One region of the Lysinibacillus sp. BF-4 genome, then DNA from elsewhere that is predicted to be linked to it. Evidence: riboswitches for the same ligand, from Rfam matches in the RefSeq annotation. Region 1 holds a riboswitch; each other region holds the start of a gene.
What was found. A riboswitch is a leader RNA that binds a small molecule or an ion and turns the genes downstream of it on or off. The one in region 1 is predicted to bind S-adenosylmethionine.

Region 1 (7,780 bases):
TAGTTTTAATGCGACAGCCTTTAATGGTAAAAACTATTCTGGCACAGGTGATTTATTTGCGTCTGTTTTAATGGGGAGTTTATTACGTGGTGATAGCGTAGCAACAGGTATTACCTTAGCAGAGGACTTTTTACTGCAGGCAATAGCAGACACCACACGTGCGGGTACACCTGAAATTGAAGGGGTAAACTTTGAACGTTATTTACGTATGTTATTGTAAAATAAGTCAGATATGGGATAGTAACGAGCCCTCATCTAAGGTACAATAAATAGTAAATATTGGAGGAGATAATATGATTGATGTAATTAAAAAGATTCGCACACATTTAATTATTAATAGTATTATTTTTATTGTGCTTGGGTTATTTATTGCAATTAAGCCGGTATTAGCTTATGAATTTACCGTAAATATTGTTTCAGCCTATTTCTTAATTATGGGCTTCATTGCTATTGTTACAGGCTTTAATGAAAAGAAATATAATCGCGGTTATTTAGGCTCATTTGCTCTTGGCGCATTATATATTGTAGCAGCGATTTTAATTTATACATTAGCTGATCAAATTATTAAAATAGTACCGTATTTACTAGGGATTATTATTTTAGTTGTAGGTGTTAGCCATTTAGTAAATGCACTTAGCCTACGTACGATGTTCCCAATTAATAAAATGCCATTTTATATTTATAGTATTTTATTAATTGTTGTAGCATTATTCCTATTAATGCGTCCAATGTCAAGTCTCGTTACATTATTCCAAGTGTATGGTGTAAGTTTAGTAGTCATTGGTGTAATGGATTTAGGTTTGTTAATGTACCTCAAGAAGAAAATTGTCATTAAATAAAAACGAACCCTCGTATAGCTTAACTATGCGAGGGTTCGTTTACGTTTGTGGTGTTATTTATTTTTGTGCAAGTAATTAAACCATACTGCGAAAATACTTGCGGGTTGGTATAGTAGCGCCCTTGTAGTTCATCATCTGATAAAATAATAAAATCCATAAAGGCATCGTTTATTTTTTCGGGCAAGTGCTGTTTAACAACCCGAAAAATTTGAATTGCTACACTGACACGTGTGCCTAACGGGTAGCGCGTTTGAATGGCTGTAGCATAGCTAACACAAATATAGCCCTCTTGTTTAAATTCGAAGCGGATTTTAGTCCAAGTTTGTTTAATACGTAACGTGCATGTCGTTTGCTCACCTGTTACTTCATTAAAGCGTACGCACTGCCACTCACCATTTAAATCAGGCGTTTTAGTAATGCCAATCCGTTGGTAAGAGGGTTTGCGCCATAACTTAGTATTAAAAATCCGTACAAATAATAAAAAGAATGTAAAGGATGTAACGGGAATAGTAATTGTTACAAAAGGCAAGTTATGCAAGAGCGCACTAATGGTGCTAGCAAGTGCAATAGCTAATAGAGAAAGGTAAAATAAAATTTTATTACGCCTTGCATCAATACTATACTCGTGCATTAAAAGCCCTCCTTATTAGCTATTTGATAAATTTAAAAACCCTTCGCCAAATACATCACGTACATCATGAATGGTAATAAAGGCATTAGGGTCAACCTTATGCACATAAGCTTTGAGCTTAACAATTTCTTGATTACTAATAATGATATACAGTACATTTTTCTCTTGCTTCGTGTAATAGCCATAACCTGATAGCACCGTAACGCCGCGATTCATTTTATACGTTACTTGCTCAGCAATCGCTTCGTGTTCTTTCGAAATAATCGTTACCGCTTTTTTGCGGTTAAATCCTTCAATAACGAGCTCCATAGATTTTGTACCAACATACAGCATGACAATTGTTAACATCACAGACTCTAGTCCAATAACAAAATAAGAAGCACCTACCACAATTAAATCAAAGAATAATAGGGCATAGCTAACACTCCAGCCTAAATATTTGCTCGCAATCTTCGCTAAAATAGTAGAGCCTGCTGTAGAGCCACCCACACGAATAATTAAGCCAATCCCTACACCAGAGAACATACCACCAAAAATTGCGCTTAAAATACGCTCATCTGATAAAATATGCCAAGACTCTGTAAGATGTAAGAAAATCGACAATAAAAAAATGACGATAATCGTATAGATTACCATTTTACGATTTAAAAATTTGTAACCAATGACTAATAAAATACCATTTAAAACGAAGCTGACAATACTCGGCGCCCATTCAAATAAGTAGTACGCAATAATCGTAATACCTGTAACGCCACCTTCACCTAAACCATTAGGAATAGCAAATAAATTGACGGCTAACGCGAAAATGAACGAACCAATAATTAGCATGGTCAAGTCTTTGAGGAAGTCCTTCATTTTCCCACCTGCTTTCTATATCACTCAATTTCTACTATAACGTATTTTACCCAGTAATGACCAAGGAAAATCGACAAAAAAACAATTTGCAGCCGTAGCTACAAATTGTTTGGATTAATGTGCAAGCATATCATGTAAAATATCATCTTTTGTCATAGCGGCAGGGAAGTAAGTTGGCCAGTGCGTAACTTCTTCCAATAACTTAGCGCGGTCATCTCCCCAGTATAAATGAAAGTGCCCTGATTTTTGCGGAGCAATGATATGGTCGCTAAATTGAATGAAGGCAGGGACACCTTCGACATTACCCGTTTGTTTAAAAATATAACGTACCCCGCGGTTACCCTTGTCATAAGTTAAAATCTCATAGCCATCATAAGCAAATGTGCCGGTATGTGGCTGATTATTTTCGTAAAAGGTGACCTGATCCCCGTCAATGACAATACGTTCTGTTGTTGTTTTGTAGCCTTCCTCATAATAGGCTTTATAAGCTTCTGGTGTTTTGCTTGGATCATGTTCAGCTTTATGTTCAAATACAGCATCAAGTGTACCATCTTGTAATAGAGGATAGATGGACTGCCAATCGCCTTGCCAATCCGTAAGCGCACGGTCTTTTACTTGGGTGTCTTTAAAATAGCCTGCTGCTATGTCATTACGCTCCGCGTGTTCATGCTTATGTTCGTGTTTGTGCTCATGCTCATGGCTATGTTCATGCTGCGGTGCTTCTTCCTCTTTTGCAGGTGTGTTGGCTTGAGCACAACCTACGAGTAATGCACTTAAAGCTAATGTACAGCCCCATACCTTTTTATTAATCACATGTAAAACCTCCTAATTAGTAATCATTACGCTTTATGAGTATAAAACGGCGAGTTGTATCTGTCAATACAAAAAGTAATCATTACGATTTAAAATAAAACACGGATAGGCATTGTCAATACACGTGCTTTCCTTTAGTATTAAAGGAAAAACGTAATAACTTCTTATAAAGAGAGATGGAAGGACTGGCCTAATGAAATCTCGGCAGCGGAACATCAGTTACCGTGCTAAATCCAGCAAGCAATAGCTTGGCAGATAAGAAGAGCGTCCACTGACCTCTTCTTATTTTTGTAGAAGAGGTTTTTTTAGATTAGGAGAGAGTGAGTAGTGAAGAAAGGCAATCCATGGGCATTGCTCCCATTTTTCGTGTTTTTAGTTTTATTTATTGGTTCAGGTATTGTGTTAAAGGATTTTTATGCATTTCCCGTAATTGTAGCAATAACTATTTCTTCGATGGTAGCGCTCGCGATGAATCGCAAAGTGCCCTTTACGAAGAAGGTCGACATTTTTTGCCAAGGTGCAGGTAATAGTAATGTTATGTTGATGGCATTAATTTTTTTACTAGCAGGCGCATTTTCGAGCGTAGCTAAAGGCATGGGTGCAGTAGATGCAACGGTTAATTTTGCATTATCCATTATCCCGCAAAACTTTTTAATTATTGGGCTCTTTATAATTGCCTGTTTTATTTCACTTGCGATGGGAACATCAGTAGGTACGATTGTTGCACTTGTGCCAATTGGTTTAGGTATTAGCGAGCACACAGGGCTTGCTGTAGCACTTGTGACAGCAGCTGTTATTGGTGGCGCAATGTTTGGTGATAACTTATCTATTATTTCGGATACAACGATTACAGCCGTACGTACGCAAGGTGCGCAAATGAAAGATAAGTTTCGTGTTAACTTTTGGATTGTACTACCAGCGGCATTCATGACAAGTGTGATTTTTGGGGTTTTAACTTGGGGCGAAGCGGCGCCTATTACACATGTTGACTATAGCTTAATTAAAATTGTGCCGTATCTGATCGTCATTGTGTTGGCACTTATGGGCATGAATGTATTTTTTGTGTTAACACTAGGTATTACACTTGCAGGTGTAGTGGGGCTAGTGGATGGTAGCTATCAGTTACTGGATGTTATACAACAAGTGGGCGATGGTATGGCAGGTATGTATAATATGGCCTTTCTTGCAATTTTAATTGCAGGCATGGTAGAGATTATTAAATTTAATGGTGGGATTGAATTTATTTTGCAAGCGATTATGAAGCGAATTTCGACCAGTAAAGGTGCGGAGTTTGGCATTGCTGGGCTTGTTGCCCTTACTAACTTAGCTACTGCTAATAATACGATTGCTATTTTAATTGCAGGCCCGCTAGCAAAAGACATTGCCACGCAGTACAATATTGAGCCGCGTAAGGCTGCTAGTTTATTGGATGTCTTTTCTTGTATGGTGCAAGGCGTATTACCGTACGGCGCTCAATTTTTAGTGGCCGCTAGCTTAGCAGGTATTTCACCAATCAATATTTTACCGTACTCCTTTTACCCTGTATTAATTGGTATATGTGGTGCAGTTGCTATTATGATTGGCTATCCTAAAAAAACGTTCAGCTAAATGAAGTAGCTGAACGTTTTTTTATTGAGGTGATGCTCGTTTAATTTTAGTAGGTGTAAAGAGATGGTATTGGTTTTTTTGTATTACATGTTGTTCAATAGCGCGAGCGTCTGTTTCATCGTGTACAAATAGTGCTGTAATATCTCGTACAATGTGGTAGCCATAGTTAAATTCGAAAAACTTCCGAGAATAAGGACGAATAACTAAAGTTGTTCCTTGCTGCTCAACGATGTTTTCGATATCTTTTCCTTTTGGTAGCTCGTGTTGCCATATTATTGTTACATCTGTTACAACAGCATCTATGTCAGCTTGTTGTAATACATCTACTGTGCTGAGTACTGCTTGGCCATAATGGAGTGCTTGTTTTGTAGATACGCCGGTATATGTTATCGCTAGCTTATTTTCGATAAGCATCTGTACAGTAGGTGCTTTTTTTTCATGATGTGATACAACAAAAGGAACTAAGATGTATATAAATATAATGCTTAGTAAGAGTGAGCGTAATCGATTTCGGTCTCTTGTAGTGAAATCATAGTGTTTATTAAAGTAAAACCCAATGAGAAAAAGGCTAATTAATATAATGGCAAGGCTATTCCAAGGGTTGGGGTAATCAGGGTACATGAAATTTAGTGTGGGTGCTATGTAAGTAAAACGTTCAAGTTGGTAGCCATGTAATAAAAATAATGAAAAATATAGGGCAACAATAATACCGACAGCTAAATTAGTAGTTAATAAAGAGCTACAACAGCCTAATGCTATAGCGAATAGGGCGAACAGTGCTATACAACTTAATAATAGTATAAATGGTGTATCTGGAAATAATCGTCTCACTTCTATTGATAGTAAAATTAAAGTAGGAAGTGAACATATTAAACAAAATAATAGTAACCGAAAACTAGTTAACAGGGGGTTACTTGTAACAACACGTACAATTTTATCCATCATGAATGATTGATGTAGTTGTAAAATCATAATAGTTAATAGAGAAATTAATAATCCGTAAAAAGGAATCAGGGCATGCTGTTCTTGTAATTGAAATAAAGAATGGCTAGCAAATAAAACTAATACAATACTATAATAGCCCCATAAATAATAGTCTTTCCATAATACAGCGAACCATGTTTGCCAAAGGTGAAACATTAGCTCACCACCAATCGCTTGAAAAGAGGCGCTGCAAGAAATAAAAGTAGCCCTATCCAAATGATTAAAGCTAAGCGTTGCATTATAAAACTGGGTTGTATCATCATTTCTTCTATGAGGTTAGGGTTGAACCACAATGCAAACATAGGATTTTGTAAAAATTGAATACTACCTAATAAATATAAAATAATCAGTATAATACTATAAAGAGTGCGTCCTAATAAGAGTGATAAAAACCCTGTTAGTGTTACAACTAAAGCAATGGTTATTAAAATTTGTAGCAGAGTGGCATACAATAAGTAGAGTGGGATTGATAAAGTGATAAACCAAAAAGCACTATAAAATATACAGAGTAAGGTACTAATTACAAGCCAAGTGACTAGAAGTTTATTGAAGAAGTAAAGGCTTGGTGTATGTAAGTGAAAAATCACAACTTGTTTCTCATAACGTTGCAATCTACCAGTCCATAATGTATTTAAAATAATGGGGGTAGCTGGTATAAATAAAATAATATGTAATTGTAGTGAGCCGTACCATGCATCGGTTAAGTTTTCTATTCCTTCTAACCATAATAAAGCAAGAGGAAGAAGCCAAATGATAAATAATGCGATTAGTAATCCCCATTGCTTTGAAAGTAATTTTAGCTCAGTACTCATAAAGACACCTTCTTTTGGTTTATATAAATGTACGCATCTTCTAATGTAGGTATCGCTAATTGACTAGTAGCGATTTGTTGGTGAGCAATAAAACGAACACTTATCCCTTTTGTAGTGGTACGCGATGCAATAATGTTACCGTGTGTAGCGATTTCGGGTAGTAGAGTACCCCCTTCGTAACACCATATTTTGCCCTCTGCAAGTTTAATGAAGTCCGAAATATTACCATAATAATTCATACTTCCTTGATGGAGTAGCAAGATTTTTTCGCAAGTCATGGCGACATCTTCAATGATATGAGTAGATAAAATAATAAGACGCTCTTGTCCAAGGTTATTTAGTAATTGGCGAAAAGCAACACGTTCATTTGGATCTAGCCCGACTGTAGGTTCATCAACAATTAATAGTTTAGGATCTCCTAACAACGCTTGAGCGATACCCAGTCGTTGTTTCATGCCACCAGACAGTTCGCTGAATTTTTTCTTGCGCTGAGAGGCTAGTCCTACGAATTCTATTTTTTCATTGATTTCAGCAGTACGTTGCTGTTTGTTGGAAATCCCTTTTAAGCGGCAACTATAGGCTAAGCACTCCTCAACATTTAAAGAGGGAAAGAAATTAAAGTTTTGTGGTAAATAGCCTATCTGTTGCCTTAGCTCGTATAAATGTTCGCTGGCTAATAGGTTATCGTATAAAATTGAACCATTTGTAGGTTTCGTTAGTGTAGCAATTATTTCAATGAGCGTGGTTTTTCCTGCGCCGTTTTCACCTAACAAACCAATGACACCTTTAGTGGCTTCAAAGCTTATATTTTGAAGTACAGGTGTTTTATAATGCTTGGTAATATTTTTAACTAGTAAATTCATAAAAAGCCCTCCATTCTCACTTCTCAATATATACCAATTGAACAAAATGATAAATGATAATTCTTTGTCCAAACAATACACATGGAAAGAATACGTGGTAATATGCTATTATTAAACACGTTGATATTTTTTAGTGCATATAATGGAAGGATGAAATAAATTATGAGTGCAGAGCTTACTAAAACTGTGAGTTTTCATACATTAGGTTGACTGCATGTATACATAGTTATGATATATTTTACTAATGATTTGTACTTTAGTATTTATAAGCTATCCAGCCATTGGTTAGATATCGAGAGATACTCTGACGTGTAAAACTATATATGTAGTATACTACTGGAAAAAGTATAACAAAAGCTCTAATATGTTTGACAA
Region 2 (7,780 bases), on a different contig from region 1:
CTTATGCCATTAGCTATTGAGATGGCGCATGCACTTGTACGTAGAGCATCAGCATTACGTAAAAGTGGAGACTTTACATGGGCGCGACCTGATATGAAGTCACAAGTAACAATAGATTATACAGCTGAGCCAAAAGTCGATACGATTTTAATGTCTATTCAGCATGATGAGGATTTTAACGAAGCGCAGTTTAAAGCTTATGTGACTACCGAAATTATTGAAGCAGTAGCACGTGACTATGGTTTTACAGCACCATTCCGTATTTTAATTAATCCTACAGGACGCTTTGTGATAGGCGGCCCGCATGGTGATGCAGGTTTAACAGGACGAAAAATTATTGTGGATACGTACGGCGGAGCAGCGCGTCATGGTGGCGGCGCGTTTTCGGGTAAGGACTGTACAAAAGTTGATCGCTCAGGTGCTTATGCGGCGCGTTTTGTAGCAAAAAATATTGTAGCAGCAAAGCTAGCTGACCGTTGCGAAATTCAATTATCTTATGCGATTGGTGTAAGTGAACCAATCAGTATTGCGATTGATACATTTGGTACAGGCAGAGTAGCGGAAGACGTATTATTACAGGCGATTCGCGCTAATTTTGATTTAACACCTGCAGGCATTATAGAGATGTTAGATTTACGTCAGCCAATGTATGCTGACACAGCGGCATATGGTCATTTTGGTCGTTCGGATTTACAGCTACCATGGGAGCAACCTACAAAAGTAGCGGCTTTACAACAGGCGGTAGCAGTAGGTGTTTCGCAATGAAGCAAAGCGTGCTGTCGCTAGCGCCATCAGTGCCGTTAACGCAGCAACGCATGCCTTTGTACGAAGCTTTACACACTTATAGCCAAAGTGGCGTTACACCTTTTGATGTACCTGGCCATAAAATGGGCGCTACAACGAATACACTTCAACAAGCTTTTGGGGATGTGTTAGGGCTAGATGTTAACTCCATGAAGGAGCTAGATTTATTAAGCCATCCTCAAGGTGTGATTGCGGAAGCGCAGTCACTTGCGGCAGAAGCGTTTGGAGCAGATGAGGCCTTCTTTTTAGTGAATGGTACGACGATAGGTATTTTAGCTATGATCATGGCAACTTGTGCACCAGGTGAGACATTGTTAGTACCACGTAATGGGCATAAGTCTGTCATGGATGGCATTATTTTAAGCGGTGCACATCCGATTTTTATTCAGCCCGAGGTGGATTTACACTTTGGTATTGCTCACGGAGTATCAGTAGCTAGTGTGGCGCGTGCCATCGCTACAAATCCATCTGCGAAGGTACTGTTAGTAACGTACCCTACGTATTTTGGAGCTATGAGTGAGTTAACTGAGATTTGTGAACTTGCACATCAGCACAACATTACTGTCATTGTTGACGGAGCTCACGGAGCCCATTTAGGCTTTATGCCAAATGGTAAAGATGCGCTAGCGTGTGGAGCAGATGCCGTAACGTTAAGCATGCATAAAACAGCAGGCTCACTAACGCAGAGTTCGTTATTATTGCTACAAACAAAGCGCATTACTAAGGCTTCCGTACAAAAGGTATTAGGTATGCTACAAACTACAAGTGCGAGCTATTTGTTAATGAGCTCACTTGATATCGCGCGCCATGAATTAGTGTGCCATGGTAAGGAGCGCTATGCACAATTGCTACCACTTATTAAGCAGGCCACTAAGCAAATTGAGGCGGGCGGTCATTATGAAGTATTAAAACAAGCTTATGTAAACGAGCGATTTGCACAGCATTATGACATGACAAAATTAGTAGTGCGTGTTAATAATCTAGGGTTAACAGGCTTTGAGGTATATACATTATTAAAAGAGCAATACAATATCCAAATGGAATTAGCTGAGGGTTATGTGGTGATGGCGGTTATTACACCTGCTGATACAACAACGAGCTTACAACGCTTAGTAGATGCACTACTAGCCATCGAAAAAGACCATGCTAAAGGTATGACAGTGCTATCATTGCACGTTACACCTGATGAGGTAAATGAACTTGTTGTCTGTCCACGTGAAGCGTATTATGCCAGCCAAGAAACCATTGTTATAGATGAGGCAGAGGGGCGTATTAGCGCAGATACTTTGATGATTTACCCACCTGGTATACCACTCGTAATCCCAGGCGAAAAAATCTCACGCGATGTCATCGCGCAGTATCACTACTACAATAAAACAATAGGTAACGTACTTATGGAGGCAGGGAGTGCCCACCATATTACAGTTATAAAGGAGCATGCATAATGGGATTAGAATTACGTACATTAGGTCGTCACGTGTTAATTGAGTTTTATGGTTGTCCAAGTGAAATTATCGAAAACAATGCACTAATTGAGCAATATATGCGAGAAGCAGCAGACTACTCAGGCGCAACTATTGTGGAGTCTGTATTTCATCACTTTAATCCTTACGGCGTATCAGGCGCAGTCATTATTGAGGAGTCGCATTTAACGATTCATACATGGCCGGAGTACGGCTTTGCTTCTGTGGATGTTTATACTTGCGGAGAGACTGTAAATCCATGGATGGCAGCAGATTACTTAGCCGAAAAATTAAAAGCAAGTAAAACAGAATCATTTGAAATCCCTCGAGGTATGGCGGATAAAATCCGTTTACATGCAGAGCAGGAAATCAAAAACATTCAAGTTAAGGTACAACTGGAGGGCGTTATGTAATGAAGTGGTATACCGAGGACTGGAGTGACGAGTGTAAATTTTCGATTGCTTATGATGCACATTTACACACAGAGCAAACACCGTTTCAAAAAATTGATTTTTACCAAGGTAAGGAGTTTGGCACGTTCTTTACGCTAGATGGGCTAATGATGGTTAACGAAAAAGACGAATTTATTTACCATGATATGATTGTGCATCCTGCGATGGCAACAAATCCGAATATCAAAAATGTACTAATTATTGGTGGTGGTGATGGCGGTACAGCGCGTGAAGTATTACGCTATGGCTTTGTCGAAAATGTTGTAATGGCAGAGATTGATGAACGTGTTTTTCGTTTGAGCCAGCAGTACCTACCTGTTACAGCAGCAGGCGTAGAGGAAGACCCACGCATGACGCTACACTTTGAAGATGGGCTAGCCTATGTGAAAAATGCGGCAGATAAATCTTTTGATTTAATTTTAGTAGACTCTACTGATCCTATCTCAGTAGGTGAGGGTTTATTTACTACAGCCTTTTATGAGGAGTGCCACCGTGTGTTAACAGATGATGGTATTTTGATTAATCAACATGAGTCACCTTACTTTGCAGAGTATGCCGAAAATATGAAAAAAGCACATCACAAAATTAAGGCTATCTTCCCAATTACACATGTTTACCAATACCACATGCCAACGTATCCATCAGGTCACTGGCTATTTGGCTTTGCTTCAAAGTCATTAAGCCCACTGCAAATTGATGAGCAACAATGGCAGAGCTACGGGTTACAAACAAAGTATTATAATACGGATTTACACCGTGGTGCCTTTGCATTACCGAGCTATGTAAGGGAGAAGTTAGGGCATGAATAATTTAAACTTTATTGGGTGTGACGCTTCATTTGAAGAAGCACAGACAATATTATTTGGTGTACCTTTTGATGGTACAACGAGCTTTCGCCCAGGCACGCGCTTTGCGATGCAAGCGATTAGACCTGATTCTTATGGGCTTGAAACCTACTCGCCTTATTTGGATGCAGATTTAGAAGATGTAGCGATTTGTGATGGTGGCGATTTAGAGCTGCCATTTGGTAATACGCAAGCAGTGATGACGCAAATTAAAGATTATTGTACAGAGGTGCTAGCAGCTAATAAAATGTTTTATATGGTAGGCGGCGAACATTTAGTAAGCCTACCTGCGATTGAAGCGGCCTACGAAAAATATCCTGAACTTCATGTGATTCATTTGGACGCGCATACGGATTTGCGTGATGATTATATGGGTGAGCCATTGTCACATGCTTCAGTAATTCGTCGCTGCCATGATTTTTTAGGCGATGGTCGTATTTTTCAATTTGGCATTCGTTCAGGTACACGTGAGGAGTTTGAGTGGGCGAAGACGCACACACATCTCGAAAAATTTACGTTAACAACTTTAGCCAAAACGATTGAGCAATTGAAGGATAAGCCTGTTTACATTACGATTGATTTAGATGTATTAGACCCTGCTGTTTTTCCTGGTACAGGTACGCCTGAGCCAGGTGGCATCAGCTATACAGAGCTGTTAGCAGCAATAAAATTATTTCAACAACTTAATCATATTGTATCTGCAGATGTGGTGGAATTGTCACCACAATATGATGTGTCTGGTGCATCTACAGCCGTAGCCTGCAAAACAATTCGTGAGATGCTGTTAACAATTACAAAATAAAAAGTTTTCAAAAAACGGTTGACTTCTAAAACAGTAGCCTGTAAAGTGATACTCAACTTAAAAAACTAAATAACAACACAATTTCTTATCGAGAGAGATCGAGGGACAGGCCCTATGACATCTCGGCAACAGGTTTTCTTAACACTGTGCCAAATCCTGCAAACGTCTATGTTTGAAAGATGAGAAGAGTGGTTCGGTATATTTTCTGAATCCTTCTTTTTTCCATCTTTTCATAGATGGGAGAAAGAAGGATTTTTTTCTTTCTCCTACTGATATGAGAAGGGAGCAGCTATATGATTACATTTCATAATGTTACTAAAACATTTACTACTAAGGATCGAGAGGTTACAGCCGTTAAGGATGTTAACTTAACAATTGAGCAAGGCGACATCTTCGGCATTATTGGCTTTAGTGGCGCAGGTAAGAGTACATTACTACGCCTAGTCAATTTACTAGAGGAGCCAACGGAGGGCAAGGTCACAATTAATGGGCAAGATATTACAGTGCTAAGTAAAAAACAATTGCGTGAGCAACGCCGAGACATTGGTATGATTTTTCAAAACTTTAATCTCTTTACCTCACGCACTGTGTTTGGCAATATTGCCTACCCACTACAGCTTGCAGGAGTAGCTAAAGGCGAGGTAACACGCCGTGTTAATGAGTTGCTAACCTTTGTTGGTTTAACAGAAAAGGCCAAGCATTACCCAGAGCAATTGTCGGGTGGGCAAAAGCAACGTGTAGGTATAGCAAGAGCACTAGCAACGTCACCAAGCATCTTAATTTGTGATGAAGCTACGTCAGCACTTGACCCTAATACTACAGCAGATATTTTACAGCTCATCCAAAAGGTTAACCGTGAGCTAGGTATTACGGTATTGCTTATCACACATGAGATGCAAGTTATCGAAGCCATTTGCAATCGCGTGGCAGTAATGGAAGAAGGGCAGGTTATTGAAACAGGAACCGTCTTCGAAACATTTTCAAATCCACAGCATCCTACTACACAGCGTTTCATTCGCGCTACGGAGCAGGATTTACCATCAGCTCATTTGCTGGGGCAGTGGAGTGATACGCAATTGTATCGCATTATTTTTAAAGGAGACCGTGCAAGTGATCCATTGCTATCCAAGATTACGCGTAAACATAATGTTGATGTCAATATTATTTACGGCACAGTCAAAGAGTTACAGCAACGCTTCTTCGGCAATTTGATCGTCTCATTTGAAGGTCAGCCAGTCGCAGTAGCCCAAGTCTTACAAGAATTACAACAAATTGTAGAGGTGAAGGAGGTGCAAGTCGCATGAAGGTAGATTGGCAAACATTTTGGCCTCGCATTGTAGAGGCTACATTTGAAACCCTAACGATGGTATTAACAACATTAGCCTTTAGTACAATCATTGGTACGATTATCGGCTTAACTTTATTTGTGACACGCAAGGGCGGTATTTTAGAAAACAAATGGGTATCCTTTATTTTAAACTTAGGCATTAATATTATTCGTCCAATACCCTTTGTTATTTTGTTAGTGGCCTTAACGCCACTAACCCGCCTCGTAGTTGGTTCAATTATTGGTACAGCAGCAGCGATTTTCCCTATTACGATTGCAGCCTCATTTGTTGTAGCGCGTGTAGTGGAAAATAACCTTATCAGTATTGACCCTGGTGTCATTGAAGCTGCGGAAGCAATGGGCGCTAGTCCGTTTCAAATTATTCGTACGGTGCTCATTCCAGAGGCACTAGGACCATTAATTTTAGGTTTAACTTTTGTAACAGTGAGCTTAATTGATTTTTCTGCAGTAGCAGGAACAGTAGGTGGCGGTGGCTTAGGGCACGTCGCAATGACCCATGGCTATCAGCGTTTTGATACGAGCGTAATTGTTGTAACAGTTGTTATTTTAATTATTTTAGTACAGCTGTCACAATGGCTAGGTAATAAAATTTCACGAAAAATTTTACGTAGATAAAAGGAGAAGATAACAATGAAAAAACAACTATTAGTAGTAGTAATAGCGGCAGTGGCTTTAGTGCTTGCCGCATGTAATAAAGGGGATGCCGCACCAAAAGCGGAGGATGACAAAAAGGTTGTAATTGGCGTAACAGGTACAGACGGTGAACAGTGGGAAGTATTAAAGAGCCTAGCTAAAGAAGAAGGCATTGACGTAGAGCTAAAAGAGTTTTCGGATTATACATTACCTAACAAAGCATTAGCAGATGGCGATGTAGATTTAAATTCCTTCCAACATATTGCTTTCCTAAGCCAATTTGAACAAGAGCACAAAACAAATTTAACACCAATTGGCTCAACATTTATTGCACCACTTGGTATTTATTCGACTAAAATTACTGATATTTCAGAAATCAAAGATGGCGATAAAATCGCTATTCCGGATGACCCATCAAATCAGGGGCGTGCCTTACGTCTATTAGAGGCAGCAGGTTTACTTACATTAGATGCTAGCGCAGGATTATTTGGCGACACTACACATATTAAAGAAAATCCAAAAAACCTTGAGATTTTACCGATGGTTGCCCAACAAACACCACGTGTACTAGAGGATGTAGCAGTATCACTTATTAATAATGGTGTAGCAGTTCAAGCGGGCTTCCATCCATTAGATGACCCAATTTATATTGAGGACGGCGATAGTGCAGATCCTTACATTAATGTTTTTGCAGCGCGTGAGGCTAATAAAGATAACGAAGTGCTAAATCGAATTGTAGCACTTTACCATGACCCAAAAGTAATCGAAGCAGCAAACAAAGAGCTTGGTGGAGGTGCGATTGTCATTGACCGTACACCACAAGAACTAGCGAAAATTTTAACAGACCTACAGGGAGGTAATTGATATGCCGACAACTTTACAAACGATTGACAATATAATAGAAGAAAGTCGTGAAAAATGGCTAACAACTAGTCATGCGATTCATGCTAAACCTGAAATTGGGAACGAAGAATATTTTGCTAGCGCAGCCCTAGCTAAGTTATTAACAGAGGCAGGTTTTACAGTAGAAAGCAATGTAGCAGGGCACGAAACAGCCTTTTATGCGAGCTTTGATAGTGGCAAGGAGGGAGCGACGATTGCTTACTTAGCTGAGTATGATGCGTTGCCCGTCTTAGGTCATGCTTGCGGACATAATATTATTGGTACAACGAGCGTAGCAGCAGCTATCGCACTAGCAGAACAAACAAAGCGTGTAGGTGGCAAGGTTGTGGTACTTGGTACACCTGCTGAGGAGGGTGGCCCTAATGGGAGTGCCAAAGGAAGCTTTGTACGTCATGGTTATTTAAAAGATATTGATGTGGCATTAATGATTCACCCCTCAGGTCGTACGGCAACAACAGGCGAATCATTGGCAGTTAATCCGTTAGATTTTCATTTTTATGGACAAGCAGCGCATGCGGCAGCCGCACCAG
Region 3 (7,780 bases), on a different contig from region 1:
TGATGCTAAACAGGCAGCACTTGCATTATACGAAGCAGGTTATACAGCACCAGCGCGTGAAAAAGTCGTAGTAACAGGTGCACCAGGTTATGCCACATTATATATGGGTGCTCGTGGGTTACATGAGTCCGGCTTTATTAGTGATCATGACTTAGCAATCGCTAAAAAATCAGCTTACGTTATTGCAGGTGGCGAAGTACCTTATGGCACAGTTGTAGATGAACAATATTTACTCAACTTAGAGCGCGAAGCATTTTTACAGCTTGTAGCGCACCCATTATCACAGCAACGTATGCAGCATATGTTAACAAAGGGAAAACCATTACGTAACTAAGCTAAAGGGGGAAATGGATTATGCGTGAAGCGGTAATTGTAGCAGGTGCAAGAACACCTATTGGAAAAGCAAAGCGAGGCTCACTCGCAACTGTGCGACCTGATGATTTTGGCGCATTAGTAGTGAAGGAAGCATTACAACGAGCAAATTATGATGGACCAGTTGAAGATATTATTATGGGCTGTGCAATGCCTGAAGCAGAGCAAGGAATGAATGTAGCGCGCAATATTGGTGCGTTAGCTGGATTACCAGATACAGTGCCAGGTTTAACCGTTAATCGTTTTTGTTCGTCAGGCTTACAAACAATTGCTTATGCCGCACAGCAAATTATGCTGGGGCATGCGACAGCAATTGTTGCAGGTGGCGTGGAGTCAATGTCAATGATTCCGATGACAGGTAATACTGTGCGTTTAAATCCTAAGTTAGTTGAAGAAGCACCCGAATATTATATGAGCATGGGGCACACAGCAGAGCAAGTGGCTGTGAAATATAATGTTAGCCGTGAGGAGCAAGACGCGTTTGCTGTTCGCTCTCATGCATTAGCCGAAAAGGCGATTAAAGAGGGCAAATTTAAGGATGAGATTGTACCAGTTGAGGTAACCCAGCATTATGTAGATGCTACTAACAAACAGCAAACACGCACATTTACTTTTGATACAGATGAAGGGGTTCGTCCAGGTACATCAGTTGAGGGCTTAGCGAAGTTGCGCCCAGCCTTTAATGTTAAGGGAAGTGTGACAGCAGGTAATGCCTCTCAAACATCAGATGGTGCAGCAGCTGTACTCGTTATGGACCGACAAGAAGCAGAGAAGCAAGGCATGACACCAATGGCGAAGTTTTTAGGTTTTGCAGTTGGCGGCGTCCCACCAGAAATCATGGGGATTGGCCCAATTGTAGCAGTGCCAAAGGCGTTAGCTATCGCAGGTTTAACAATTGAGGATATTGATTTATGGGAAATCAACGAAGCCTTTGCCTCTCAATCACTGCAAGTAGTGAAAGAACTCGGCATTGATATTGATAAGGTCAATGTTAACGGTGGCGCAATTGCGTTAGGGCATCCATTAGGTGCAACGGGTACGATTCTTACATTGAAGTTATTACATGAATTAAAACGACAAGGTAAAAAATACGGTGTTGTTACGATGTGTATCGGTGGCGGTATGGGTGCAGCAGGCGTATTTGAAATAATCTAAACACAAATTGGGGAGGTTTTTAGTATGACAGAAATTATTAAAGGCGGCGGATTTTTAATTGAGGAAGCGGATGTAAATCGCGTATTTACACCAGAGGATTTTTCAGATGAGCATAAAATGATTGCAAAAACGACAGAGGACTACATTACAAATGAAGTGCTTCCGTATGTTGATAATTTAGAAAACCACGAATTTGAGCACTCTGTGCGTCTATTAAAGAGCGCAGGTGAGCTAGGTCTACTAGGTGCTGATGTACCAGAGGAATACGAAGGCCTTGGTTTAGATAAAATTTCTTCAGCATTAATTGCAGAAAAAATGTCGGTAGCAGGTGGTTTTTCAATTACACATGGTGCACACGTAGGCATTGGTTCATTACCAATCGTGTTATTTGGTAATGAGGAGCAAAAGAAAAAATACTTACCAAAGTTAGCGACAGGTGAGCTTATTGCGGCATACGCATTAACAGAGCCAGGCTCAGGCTCAGATGCATTAGGTGCAAAGACGACAGCTAAACTTTCGGCAGACGGTACACACTATGTACTAAACGGTGAAAAGCAATGGATTACAAACGCAGGCTTTGCGGATGTATTTATTGTATACGCTAAAATTGACGGCGATAAATTCTCGGCATTTATCGTAGAGCGTGCGTATGATGGTGTATCGGTTGGTCCAGAGGAAAAGAAAATGGGTATTAAATCGTCATCAACACGTACTTTAATTTTAGAAGACGCTAAGGTACCAGTAGAGAACCTATTAGGTGAGGTAGGACGAGGCCATGTCATTGCCTTTAATATTTTAAATGTAGGGCGTTATAAATTAGGTGTAGGTACAGTGGGTAGCTCTAAGCGAGCATTAGAGCTTGCGGTGAAATACACAAATCAACGTCAACAATTTAAAACAAAACTCTCTGATTTTTCATTAACAAAGGATAAATTAGCAACAATGGCAGCGCGTATTTATGCATCGGAGTCATTAAACTACCGTACAGTTGGTTTGTTTGAGGATCGCCTTGGTCAAATGGACGAAGCGGCACAAAAAGACGGTAAAACAATTGCGGCAGCCATTGCAGAGTATGCGATTGAATGCTCAATTGCAAAAGTAGTAGGCTCAGAAACACTAGATTACGTTGTAGATGAGGCTGTACAACTACATGGTGGGTATGGCTTTATGGCAGAGTATGAAGTAGAGCGTATGTACCGTGATTCACGTATTAACCGAATCTTTGAAGGTACCAATGAAATTAACCGCATGATTGTACCAGGTACTTTTATGAAGAAAGCCTTAAAAGGTGAACTGCCTCTATTACAAGTAGCGCAACAACTACAGCAGGAAATCTTAACAATGATGCCAGAGCAAATTGGCAACGAGCCACTTGCGAAGGAACAGTATTTAGTACGCAATGCTAAAAAAATCGGTGTGCTAGCTGCTGGTCTTGCAGCGCAACGCTTTGGTGCTAAATTAAATGACGAGCAAGAGGTGCTAGTGAGCATCGCTAATATTGCTAATCAATTATATGCGATGGAATCGGCAGTGATTCGTACAGCTAAAGCTATTGCTAAGGACGGCGTAGAAAAAGCTTCGCAAAAAGTGCTCTATACTGAAATTTTTGCACAAGAAGCTTTTGCGCAAATTGAGCAAGAGGCAAAAACTGTATTACTGCACGCAACAGACGGTGATCAAGCACGTATGATGCTATCAGCGTTACGTAAATTAACACGCAATGAACCGTATGACGTAATTACTAAAAAACGTGAGGCTTCTGTTAAAATTATCGAAGCAGAAAAGTACGTCGTGTAATAACGTAAGCAGGCTACCCCTAGCCTGCTTTTTTTATAGTTCCCTGTGTGCGAAATTTTTGCTATACTCAACGCGTATTGTAAAGAGGGGGAATGACCTGTGTTAACATTAATTCAATATCCAAATTGCACAAGTTGCCGTAAAGCAAAAAAATGGTTAGAGCAACAGGATGTAGCTTTTGAAGCGGTGCATATTGTGGAGGCTACACCAAGTGCTGAGGAGCTAAAGGCGATTTGGCAGGCAAGTGAGTTGCCATTAAAAAAGTTTTTTAACACATCAGGCATGAAATATCGTGAGCTAGGCTTAAAAGATAAGCTAGCTACTATGACGGAGGATGAGCAATTAGCGCTCCTTGCATCAGACGGTATGCTAATCAAGCGACCTATCGTAACAGATGGCCAAAAGGTAACATTGGGCTTTAACGAAGAAACGTTTGAACAAACTTGGCGCTAAGGTTTGTCATGCTTGTTTTTGTTTAGCAAATATGGCAAACTTAAAGTGCAAAGTATCATTTAAAATGGAGGGGTTTTTGACATGACAACACCTAAAGACTTACGTTATTCTGAAGAACACGAATGGGTAAAAGTAGAAGACGGCAAAGCACGTATCGGTATTACACACTTCGCACAATCTGAGCTAGGCGATATCGTTTTCGTTGAGCTACCAGAAGTTGGCGATACAGTAACAATCGACGAGCCATTCGGTAGCGTTGAATCTGTTAAAACAGTTTCAGAGTTATATGCACCTGTTTCAGGTAAAGTTGTAGAAGTTAACGCAGAGCTTGAAGACAATCCAGAATACGTAAATGAGTCTCCTTATGAGCAAGCGTGGATGGTAGTAGTTGAGCTTTCTGATGCAGCACAACTTGATGATTTAATGGATGCTGACAAGTACGACGAAATGACACAAGAATAATCACACAGCGCCCCCGAATTTTTCGGAGGCGTTTTTTTATAGGAGGCGTTGGTATGAAGTGTCTTATTGTTGAGGGACGCTCGGATAAAGAGCGCTTGCAACGTGTATTAGCGGAGGACGTGACGATTGTTTGTACGAATGGTACAATCGGGCAAACGGCACTTGAGGAGCTACTAGCACCTTATGAGCACTACACACTCTACACATTTTTTGATGCTGATAAATCAGGGGATGCCTTACGTAAGCTCATGATGCGCACGTATCCTGAGGCAATACAGCTTCAAACTACTAAAATGTATAAGCAAGTAGCAGAGACACCCAAACGCTTTTTAGCAAATGTATTAGCGCGTGAAGGCATACGTGTGAAAATTGATAGGATATAAGGTTGTGGCAATATGGAACAATGGACAAAAGAGCAATTTGAGCAATATAAGGCAGAGGGTAAGGCGGCACTCTACGTTTACACACCGATGTGTGGTACGTGTCAGGTGGCCTCGCGCATGATGGAAGTTGTGAAGCACTTGGTGCCACATCGTAAAGTTGGCGCACTCGATTTAAATTTTGAGGAGCAATTGGCAATGACATATGAAATTGAAAGTGTACCTTGCTTACTAATTGTAGACGACGGAAAAATTACTGAAAAGGTCTATGCTTTTCAATCTGTACCTTATTTGTACGAATTGTTAAAAAACTAATTGACACTGTAAAATGTACATGGTAAAGTGTCTCATAACAACAACAAACATATATCGAACTCTTATCAAGAGAGGCGGAGGGAAGTGCCCTATGAAGCCCGGCAACCAACACGAAAGTGAAAAGGTGCCAATTCACACAAAGAGCAATCTTTGACAGATGAGTGGTCGGTTTACACGTATAGATTACGTCAAACCCCTCCACCTATTTACACAGTGGAGGGGTTTTTACTACTAAGGAGGTTGACGCTCATGATTACACTAAAAAACATTGTAAAAAAATATACAACAAAAAGCGGTCCTCTCACAGCAGTTGATCAAGTAAGTCTAACAATTAATAAAGGCGAGATTTTTGGCATCATTGGTTATAGTGGTGCAGGTAAAAGTACGCTAATTCGTTTATTAAATGGCTTAGAACAACCTACTGATGGTGAGGTTATCGTTAATGACTTACGCTTTTCGCATATTAAAGGTAAAGAACTACGCGAGGCGCGCCAAAAAGTCAGTATGATTTTTCAGCACTTTAATTTATTATGGTCACGCACTGTTGAAGACAATATTGCCTTTCCATTAGAGATTGCGGGTGTGCCTAAAGCACAGCGGGAGGCACGCGTTAAGGAGTTAATTAGCCTTGTTGGTTTGGATGGTCGTGGTAGCGCCTATCCATCGCAGCTATCAGGTGGTCAAAAGCAACGTGTAGGCATTGCGCGCGCGTTAGCCAATAACCCCGAAGTTTTATTATGTGACGAAGCGACAAGTGCGCTTGATCCTGAAACAACAGACGCTATTTTAGATTTACTTGTAGACATTAACGAACGTCTTGGTTTAACAATTGTGTTAATTACCCACGAAATGCATGTCATTCAAAAAATCTGTAATCGTGTAGCGGTTATGGAAGCGGGTAAAGTAGTGGAAGCTGGCGAAGTGCTCCAAGTATTTCGTAATCCCCAAGCACCCATCACAAAACGATTTGTTTCGCAGTTAACGGGTACAGAGGATACGAACGCAACATTTGCGACAATTCGTGCCCATTACCCAACAGGGCAGTTAATTAAATTAGTATTTGTAGGGGAGCGTACAGAGGAGCCTGTAATTTCGCAGTTAGTAAAACAATATGATGTTAGCGTTAGCGTAGTGCATGGTAACATCTCACAAACAAAGTCAGGACCGTACGGCACATTAGTCGTACATATTGATGGCGACGCCAAAAATATCGAACAATCCTTAGCATTTTTACGCAATGTGGATGTCCAAACGGAGGTAATGTCATGATAGCTGAGTGGTTTCCTAATGTGCAACTAGATAAGATGCTCGAGGCAATGTATGAAACAATTTATATGACAGTTGCAGCTACTGTAATTACCTTTATTTTAGGGCTAGCGCTAGGTATTTTATTGTTTTTGACTTCACCTAATAATGTATGGGCAAATAAAGTTGTTTACTTTTTAACAGGCTCATTCGTCAATATTTTTCGTTCGATACCATTTATCATTTTAATTATTTTATTAGTGCCGTTTACCAAGTTTTTATTTGGCACAATGCGTGGACCTACGGCAGCGCTACCCGTATTAATTATCGGTGCTGCTCCGTTTTATGCACGTATGGTGTTGATTGCTTTAAAAGAAATTGATAAAGGTGTCATCGAAGCAGCTCGTTCAATGGGAGCTAAAACATCAACGATTATTTTTAAAGTGCTGATTCCCGAGTCATTACCTGCTTTAATTTCAGGCATTACAGTAACAGCAGTAGCACTTGTAGGGTATACAGCAATGGCTGGTATAATTGGTGCAGGTGGTCTTGGTCACTTGGCGTATATGCAAGGTTTTCAGCGTGCACGTACAGATGTCATGTTAGTGGCTACCGTAATTATTGTTTTAATCGTATTTATTATTCAATGGATTGGTGACTTTATTACTGCTAAGGTTGATAAACGTTAGGTTATGCCGACAATTGTCGATAACATATAAAACACAAAGGGAGTGCAACAAATGAAAAAGTGGTTATCATTTTTAGTATTATCAGTACTTGTGCTAGCATTAGCAGCTTGTGGCGCAAGCGATAAAGACAAAAAAGACGAACAAACAGCTACAACTGATGATGAAACGAAAAAAGAAGAAACAACATTAACAGTAGGTGCTTCAGATAATCCTCATGCGGTTATTTTAGAACAAGCTAAACCGTTATTAGCTGACAAAGGCATCGACTTAAAAATTGAAACGTACACAGACTATGTATTACCTAACCAAGATTTAGAGTCTGGCGACTTAGACGCTAACTTCTTCCAACACATTCCGTATTTTGAAGGACAGGTTGCAGATAATGGTTATGATTTTGCTAACGCAGGTGGTGTACATATCGAGCCAATCGGTATTTACTCACAAGATTATAAAACATTAGAAGAGCTACCTGAAGGTGCAACAATTTTATTAAGTAGCTCAGTAGCTGACCATGGTCGTATGCTTGCATTACTTGAAGCAAAAGGCTTAATCAAATTAAAAGATGGCGTTGATAAAGTAAAAGCTGAAATCTCAGACATCGCTGAAAACCCAAAAAACTTTAAATTTGATGATGGTACTTCTCCAGAAATGCTTGTACAAATGTACCAAAACAATGAGGGTGACGCAGTATTAATTAATTCTAACTTCGCACTTGATCACGGTATTAACCCTATGAAAGAAGCGATTGCGCTTGAAGATGCAGAGTCACCATATGTAAACATCATTGCGGTTCGTTCAGAAGATAAAGACAACCCAGCGATTAAATCACTAATGGAAGTACTAACATCTACAGAAATCCAAGACTTCATCGTTGAAGAATGGGACGGTTCAGTAGTACCAGTGAAATAAAAG
Region 4 (7,780 bases), on a different contig from region 1:
CATGTAAAGAAGCTCGATGATTATTTTACGATGCTCGGCGAAACAGGTTATCAGCTTTATGTCGTTAAGGATGATGGTACTAAAACATTTTATGGCGGTACTTTTCGAGATAAGGCGCTTGAAACAAGTACAGTTGAGAGTGTAATGTCTGGCACTACGTATCATGGGATGCGCGATTTTCCACGTGAAACATTTGTGATGGGTTTTTTTGCGAATGAGCTTGTCAATACAATTGGTGTACCTTTTACTTATGAGGGTGAAGATTATGCATTGTTTATGCGCCCTAATATTAAGTTGCTATTTTCTGAAGTGCATCGTATTTTAGGCGCTCTTATGTTAGCAATGTTTGTACTAAGCTTAATTGGTGTTATTGTATTGGCTCAAACAATCATTAATCCTATAAAAAAATTGACACTAGCTACACGTGATATTGCGCATGAAAACTTTGATGCACCTTTAGAAATTGAGCGTGTTGATGAAATTGGACAGCTCGCTAATAGCTTTAAGCGAATGACGGATCAATTGCAGGAAAATGATGAAATGCGTAAGGAGTTTATTAGTAATGTATCGCATGATTTTCAATCTCCGCTTTTAAATATTCAAGGATATGCAACTTTATTAGCGCAACCTAATTTAACTGAGGAAGAGCGCGCGGAGTATGGTGAGATTATTGAAATTGAAACCAAGCGCTTGTCCAAATTAACAAAGCAATTATTAGTGCTAACTACACTAGATAGCTCTACGCGTAAGCCAAAGCGTGAGGTTTTTGATTTAAGTGCGCAATTAAAGGATACTGTGCGCAAATATCGCTGGCAGATTGAGGAGCACCATATTGATTTTTCTTATACGATTGCGCCTGTGATGTTTAAAGGGGATGCAGGTTTACTACAAAATATTTGGGATAATATTATTGCTAACGCTATTAAATATAGTGAAGAGGGCGCTTATATTGAACTAACCCTTGAAGAAACAGTAGATGATGTAGTTGTGACAATACAGGACACAGGTATTGGTATGAGTGAGGAAGCGCTCGCGCGTATTTTTGAACGTTTTTACCGCGCGGATGCATCTCGTACGAAGCACGGTACGGGTTTAGGTTTGCCTATTGTTAAGCAAGTTGTAGAAAAACATGAAGGGCATATTGATTTAACCAGCGTTTTAGGAGAGGGAACTACTGTGAAAATAACACTACCTAAGATGTAATTTGGAGTTCATATAAAGTTCATATTGGGAATTTATACTACAAGTAATAACAAAAGTAATGGAGGAATTAACCATGGAAAAACAATGGGCAATTCGTTTAATTCGCTTAGCAGCGATTTTTGGATTATTTGGTGCTTACTTAGGTTCTCATATGGCAGGCGCAGGTAGCTACGCAATGAAGGCAGTGCATGTGCATATTTTACTTGTTGGTTGGTTAAGTATGTTTGCTTGGGGCATTTTCTATAAAAACTACGAAGTTCGTATTAAAAAATTAGTAACAGCTCAAGCAGTTACAGGTATTATTGGTGCCTTTGGTTTAGGTATTGGTATGTGGTTATTTTATGTTAAACCTTTCGCTATTAGCGAAGTTGTTAACTTAGTGTTCTTTATCGCAGGCGGTACTATTTTATTAGTAAGCTTTGCGTTATTCCTAGCTGTAACATTCTTTATTGATAAATCAAAAGCATAATTTGCTAAAAAGTAGCTCTACTAGAGGGCTACTTTTTTTATTTTAAAATATTTTCTGAATATTGTTGACATAGTTTATATAATAGCTTAATCTAAGTAACAACAAATGAATATCTTATCAAGACAGACGGAGGGACAGGCCCTGTGAAGTCGAGCAACCCCATTTTTATGGTAGGTGCTAAATCCTGCAGGACAAGTAGTTCTGAAAGATAAGTGTGTACGTGGACTTCTTTCAATCTAGTTGAAAGAAGTTTTTTATTGGAAAGGAAGGATAGTAATGATTGAAATTTTAAATGTAACAAAAGTCTATAAGTCACGTGGCACTAAGGTTACTGGCGTAGATGATGTGAGCTTAACAATAGATAGAGGGACAATATTTGGCATTGTTGGCTACTCAGGCGCAGGTAAAAGTTCTTTACTTCGTTGCATTAATTTATTAGAGCAACCTACCTCGGGTGACATTAAAATAAATGATGTAGCCATTACTAAATTAAAAGGTGAAGCATTACGACAAGCTCGTTTGAAAATCGGAATGATATTTCAACATTTCTATTTAATTCAGCAAAAAACAGTATATGAAAATATTGCTTTTGCGTTACGAGCAGCAAAATTCCCGGAAAATCAAATTAAACAAAGAGTGCATGAATTATTGGCGATGGTGGAGTTACAAGATAAAAGTGAAGCCTTCCCTGTTCAGTTAAGTGGTGGGCAAAAACAGCGGGTAGCGATTGCTAGAGCGATTGCGAATAACCCAGAAGTACTGTTAAGTGATGAAGCAACGAGTGCACTCGATCCACAGACGACAGTGGCGATTTTAAATTTATTACAAAAGATTAATCGAGAGCTAGGGATAACCATTGTTTTGATTACACATGAAATGCAAGTGGTTAAAGAAATTTGTCATCGTATGGCGATTATGCAAGACGGCAAAGTTATTGAGGAAGGTACTGTATATGATTTATTTGCCCATCCGAAAGAGCCGCTGACAAAGCATTTTATTTCTAATGTAGTGTCATTTGATATACCTCCTCATATTGTAGAAAAATGCACAGGCACGCTTGTTAAATTATTATTTAAAGGCGAAACTGCAGGCGAGGGGATTATCTCGGATGCCTTACAACAGTTTAAGTTACAAGGAAACTTTATCCATGGAGCTATTGAGTATATTGGAGAGCGCCCATTAGGGACATTTATTATGGAAGTTAACGGAGATGAGGCAACTATTACGCAAGCATTGGCGTATATTGCTAGTCGAGATGTAGAAGTGGAGGTGCTATAAATGATTGGTAGTTTAGGTCCTGAGATGATTAAAGCTTTTGGGGAAACACTGTATATGATTGGTATTGCCTTTTTCTTTGCGCTATTACTTGGTTTGCCTTTAGGTGTTTTATTATTTGTAACAGGCAAAGGTATGTTTTTAGAAAATCGATTAGTCCATACCTCATTTGGTTTTGTGATTAATATTGTGCGTTCGATACCTTATATTATTTTAATCGTAGCACTGATTCCATTAACACGTCTTATTTTATTTGGCAATGCCTATGGGCCAACAGCAGCGAGTGTATCATTAACAATTGCGGCGATTCCATTTTTTGCTCGACTTGTTGAAACATCCATGAAAGAAATTGATAAAGGTGTGATTGAAGCGGCTATAGCAGTAGGCGCAACACCTAAAATGATTATTAAAGATGTTTTATTGCCTGAAGCTAAACCAGGTATTATCCAAGGTTTAACAATTACCCTTATTAATTTAGTGGCCTTCTCAGCAATGGCGGGCTTTGTAGGCGGGGGTGGCATTGGTGATGTTGCCATTCGTTATGGGTATTACCGCTATGACAATATTACGATGTTTGTTACAGTGACGATTCTTATTATTTTAGTACAAATTATACAAATAACGGGTGACCGTTTATCAATTAAAGTAGACAAACGATAGGAGAGAATAAAATGAAAAAGATTATTTTAGCGTTATTAACTTTAGCAGTAGTTGCTGTACTTGGTGCATGCGGTGACGCAAAAACAGAAAAAGCAGATGATGATAAAACATTAACATTTGGAGCAACGGCAGGTCCTTATAGCGATATGTTAAAAGAAGCAATTGTACCAGAGTTAGAGAAAAAGGGGTATAAAGTTAAAGTTACGGAGTTTAGTGATTATATCCAACCAAATAATGCATTAAATAGCGGTGAGGTTGATGCTAACCTATTCCAACATACGATTTACTTAGAGAACTTTGAAAAAGAAAATAAGATGGATTTATCTGCATTAATTATTGTACCAACAGTACCATTAGGTTTATTTTCTAATAAATTCGCTTCTGTAGAAGAAATTACAGATGGCGCTCAAATTACTATTCCTAATGACCCTGTCAATGCAGCACGTACACTAGGTGTATTAGTAGATCAAGGTTTAATTGAAGTAGATGAAAGTGTCGAGGCTTTAAAAATTTCTGAAAAAGATATTACGAGCAACCCTAAAAATTTAAAAGTATTACCGTTAGAGGCGGGGCAATTACCACGCTCTATTGAAAGTACAGATATTGCAGCTGTACCAGGTAACTTTGCATTAGCTGCGAAATTAGATTTATTGGATGCCATTGCATTAGAAAATACGTCTGACCAGTTCCGTAATGTAGTAGCTGTAAAAACGGAAAATAAAGATAAGCAATTTGCAAAAGATATTATTGAAATTATTGAAGCGCCAGCATTCGAAAAAATTATTGATGATAAATTTAAAGGCTTTGGTAAACCAGAGTGGATGAAATAAAAAGCAACCCGTTGTCTATTGAGACGACGGGTTTTCTTGTTGCAATGATTTTTTTAGCCAATTTGTAGCTTCGGTATAGTCTTGTGCGACACCAATACCTTTTTTATATAGCATCCCTAATTGATATTGTGCTTTACTATGTCCATGATTTGCGGCAATACGATAGTATTTAGCTGCTTGTTTGGCGTCTTTTGGCACACCCTGTCCAAAATAATACATTTGTCCAAGTTGAAACTGAGCTTTAATATGCCCTTGATCTGCCGCTTTTTTAATCCACTGTGCAGCGAGTATATAGTCTTGAGCAACGCCGATGCCTTTATCATAAAGGTTACCGTACTCGTATTGTCCTTGGACATTGCCAAATTGTGCGGCCAGTTGGAAGTAATGCAAGGCTTGCTGTTGGTCATGCATAGTTTGGGCAAGGTAACCTAACTGTAGTGCTGCTTCGGGATGCTGTTGGGCAACCGCTTTTTCTAGCCAATGTTTGGCAAGTACAGTGTTTTTTTCGACCCCTTGTCCGTGTAGGTACATTTTAGCTAAGGCGACTTGTGAGTTAGCATTATTAGCAGCAGCCGCTTTTTCGAAATAATGTAAGGCTTTTTTGATGACTGGCTCATCATATAAATATAAGAGCCCAAGGTCATACATTGCAGGAAGATGCCCTTTTTCAGCTGCCCACGTTAACCACTGTGCAGCTTGTATGTAGTCCCCTTGTTGACGATAAAGCATACCAAGTGTAAATTGTGCATTCATGTGATCTTCTGTTGCGGCAAGTTTGAGCCATTTCATACATTCATCGATGTTTTTTTCGACCCCTTGCCCTAATTGATACAGTAAAGCTAATTGAAATTGAGCATTGGCATGATCTTGTAAGGCAGCAAGCGTAAACCAATGAGCAGCGAGTTTATTATTTTGTGCAATGGTAGTGCTTTTTCGGTAAATAAAACCAAGATTATATTGTGCGCTGGCATCGCCTGCTTTAGCCGCACGCTCAAACCAATGAATCGCTGTGTTACTATTTTTTTGAACGCCATTGCCATTGTAGTATAGAAAACCTAAATTATTTTGTGCACTCGTATTACCTTTTTCGGCAGCGAGCGTAAACCAATGTAAGGCTTCTTTAAAATCAATAGTGCGACCTAGCCCCTGATTGTACAAGACACCGATATGGTACGTGGCATCGGCATTGCCTAGCGCAGCGGATTGTTGATAATAATGCATGGCTTGTTGGTAATCTTGAGTAATAAATTTGCCAACGTGATACAGTAGCCCTAAACTAAATAACGCATTAGCATCTTGTTGTTTAGCTGCTAATTTATAATAATATAGCGCTTTATCAATATCTTTTTTAACGCCCATACCAGCCTCATATAACACACCTAAATTATACTGTGCACTCGAATAGCCCTGTTTAGCTGCCCGCTCAAACCATACAGCAGCGGCCGTATAATCTTCTTCTGGCGAAAGGTCAAATGGATTGAGTGGTGTGACAACTTCAACAGGTGGTGCTGTTACTTGAGAAGTGTAATTTTCATCAAAACGTTGAATATACCATTCGATAATATCTGCTAAGTAATCAATGACAATACGTGCAGATTTAGCCGTGACGACATCATTAGCAGATTGGTTAGTCATCTTCCAAACGAGATTCATTAGAAGATGAATGCGACGAGGATGGATTTTTGCTATAAAGGCTTTAGTTGTTAATAATACACGAGGTGATAAGGTAGTAGCTGTGGATTGCATTTCATCTTGATACACATAACGCACTATTTCTTCTACAGCAAGTAGGGCATGATGCAAACTTATTTTGGGATGTGTATTAGCATTGGTATAGGCAATTTCATAATTATGTGCCAATGCATGAAATTGAAGTACATGCAGTTTATAGCATTGTTCCTTCATAATATGTACATGAATCATAGTAGAGTGCCTCCTTTCTAGATTTATCTTTAAAAAATAAATTCTTACTTACCATATCGTCACATTGACTTAATATTGTAGGCTAGTAACAGGAAATATCGTACAATAAAAAGACTATATAGATGGAAAGGAGGATAGCTAAATGGTGGTAGAAAAAAAGCGTGTGCCCGTAAGACAGCCAAAGTATCAAAAAATTGCAGCTGATATTGCAACAAAAATTGTCGAAGGGCGTTATGTTGTAGGTGAAAAAATTTATGCACGTTCGTCATTGGCAAGTCAATACGGCGTTTCTGCTGAAACAGCGAGAAGAGCAGTCGCTGTATTACAAGATTTAGAGATTGTAGAGACCACTAAAGGAAGTGGTGTAGTTATTATTTCTTCCGAAAAAGCGGCGGCATTTGTTCATCAATATGGTGATGTGCAATCTGTGCAAGAGTTGCAAAATGATTTATTGGCGAGCGTAGCAAAACAACGAGAAGAACTGACAGAGCTAGAGCATACATTAACCCAATTAATCGAACGCACAGATCGTTTTAAAGCAACTAATCCCTTTGTGCCTTTTCAAATCGTTATTACAGAGCAAGCTTCACATTGTGGCGCTAATTTACAAACACTCAATTTTTGGCATAATACAGCGGCTACAATTGTAGGCATTAAAAATGGGCAGGAAATGTTATTATCACCTGGTCCTTACGCAACATTTAATGTAGGTGATACGATATATTTCATTGGTAACGAATCGTGCTTTGAGCGCGTGAAAAACTTTTTATTTAAAAACTAATGTAACCTCTTACACCCTTGCGCTGTCTAGCGTGAGGGTTTTTTATTAGGTAAATAGAGGGAGTTTTAAAATTGACACAAGTAACAACTCTTTGTTAAGGTAAGGTTGTTACTTTGTGGTTACTGTGAAGTTTGTTTGAATTTTGCTGTAATAACAAAAAAATTGAATCGTTTAATTAGTTATTTGATAAAAGTTGTTAGAGGGGAGTATCGTTTTTGGAAAAAATACGCGTAGAAAATGTTTCAAAAATCTTTGGCAAAAATATAAAAGAAGCCTTAGCTTTAGTGAAACAAGAAAAAAGTAAGACAGATATTTTAAAGGCAACAGGTGCGACAGTCGGCGTTTATGATACGAGCTTTACAGTAAATGAAGGCGAGATTTTCGTTATTATGGGGCTTTCAGGTAGTGGTAAGTCAACGTTAGTTCGTTTACTCAATCGCCTTATCGAGCCAACGAGCGGCAATATTTTTATTGATGGCGATAATATTTCCACTATGAATAAGGACGCCTTGCGCAAAGTACGACGTGAGCAAATGAGCATGGTGTTTCAAAATTTCGGGCTATTCCCGCAAAGAACCCTATTACAAAATACTGAATATGGATTAGAAATTCGTGGTATTGCGAAGTCAGAGCGTCGCC

Region 2: it holds a riboswitch for S-adenosylmethionine, as region 1 does, so the genes downstream of both, CH76_RS11930 (methionine ABC transporter ATP-binding protein) here and CH76_RS06510 (Na+/H+ antiporter NhaC family protein) in region 1, are expected to answer to the same signal.
Region 3: it holds a riboswitch for S-adenosylmethionine, as region 1 does, so the genes downstream of both, CH76_RS09795 (methionine ABC transporter ATP-binding protein) here and CH76_RS06510 (Na+/H+ antiporter NhaC family protein) in region 1, are expected to answer to the same signal.
Region 4: it holds a riboswitch for S-adenosylmethionine, as region 1 does, so the genes downstream of both, CH76_RS14015 (methionine ABC transporter ATP-binding protein) here and CH76_RS06510 (Na+/H+ antiporter NhaC family protein) in region 1, are expected to answer to the same signal.

The regions. Positions count from the first base shown of each region.
Region 1 is NZ_JPUW01000014.1:2,752-10,531, reverse strand. Features, by position in the region: gene CH76_RS06535 (pyridoxamine kinase) at 1-220, shown strand, start outside; gene CH76_RS06530 (HdeD family acid-resistance protein) at 294-839, shown strand; gene CH76_RS06525 (hypothetical protein) at 859-1,470, opposite strand; gene CH76_RS06520 (YitT family protein) at 1,486-2,325, opposite strand; gene CH76_RS06515 (metal-binding protein ZinT) at 2,440-3,138, opposite strand; SAM riboswitch class I at 3,300-3,400, shown strand; gene CH76_RS06510 (Na+/H+ antiporter NhaC family protein) at 3,466-4,746, shown strand; gene CH76_RS06505 (hypothetical protein) at 4,768-5,886, opposite strand; gene CH76_RS06500 (hypothetical protein) at 5,886-6,542, opposite strand; gene CH76_RS06495 (ATP-binding cassette domain-containing protein) at 6,539-7,405, opposite strand.
Region 2 is NZ_JPUW01000046.1:7,227-15,006, forward strand. Features, by position in the region: gene metK (methionine adenosyltransferase) at 1-765, shown strand, start outside; gene CH76_RS11910 (aminotransferase class I/II-fold pyridoxal phosphate-dependent enzyme) at 762-2,249, shown strand; gene speD (adenosylmethionine decarboxylase) at 2,249-2,680, shown strand; gene speE (polyamine aminopropyltransferase) at 2,680-3,528, shown strand; gene speB (agmatinase) at 3,521-4,366, shown strand; SAM riboswitch class I at 4,449-4,552, shown strand; gene CH76_RS11930 (methionine ABC transporter ATP-binding protein) at 4,660-5,670, shown strand; gene CH76_RS11935 (methionine ABC transporter permease) at 5,667-6,329, shown strand; gene CH76_RS11940 (MetQ/NlpA family ABC transporter substrate-binding protein) at 6,345-7,211, shown strand; gene CH76_RS11945 (M20 family metallopeptidase) at 7,213-7,780, shown strand, end outside.
Region 3 is NZ_JPUW01000030.1:18-7,797, reverse strand. Features, by position in the region: partial or broken gene CH76_RS09830 (3-hydroxyacyl-CoA dehydrogenase/enoyl-CoA hydratase family protein) at 1-334, shown strand, start outside; gene CH76_RS09825 (acetyl-CoA C-acetyltransferase) at 355-1,527, shown strand; gene CH76_RS09820 (acyl-CoA dehydrogenase family protein) at 1,552-3,324, shown strand; gene CH76_RS09815 (arsenate reductase family protein) at 3,424-3,777, shown strand; gene gcvH (glycine cleavage system protein GcvH) at 3,859-4,239, shown strand; gene CH76_RS09805 (toprim domain-containing protein) at 4,293-4,622, shown strand; gene CH76_RS09800 (thioredoxin family protein) at 4,635-4,934, shown strand; SAM riboswitch class I at 4,994-5,098, shown strand; gene CH76_RS09795 (methionine ABC transporter ATP-binding protein) at 5,184-6,203, shown strand; gene CH76_RS09790 (methionine ABC transporter permease) at 6,200-6,868, shown strand; gene CH76_RS09785 (MetQ/NlpA family ABC transporter substrate-binding protein) at 6,920-7,777, shown strand.
Region 4 is NZ_JPUW01000050.1:470-8,249, reverse strand. Features, by position in the region: gene CH76_RS12245 (cell wall metabolism sensor histidine kinase WalK) at 1-1,203, shown strand, start outside; gene CH76_RS12240 (hypothetical protein) at 1,277-1,672, shown strand; SAM riboswitch class I at 1,784-1,887, shown strand; gene CH76_RS14015 (methionine ABC transporter ATP-binding protein) at 1,949-2,950, shown strand; gene CH76_RS14010 (methionine ABC transporter permease) at 2,951-3,607, shown strand; gene CH76_RS12225 (MetQ/NlpA family ABC transporter substrate-binding protein) at 3,619-4,437, shown strand; gene CH76_RS12220 (SEL1-like repeat protein) at 4,453-6,360, opposite strand; gene CH76_RS12215 (GntR family transcriptional regulator) at 6,503-7,141, shown strand; partial or broken gene CH76_RS12210 (glycine betaine/L-proline ABC transporter ATP-binding protein) at 7,357-7,780, shown strand, end outside.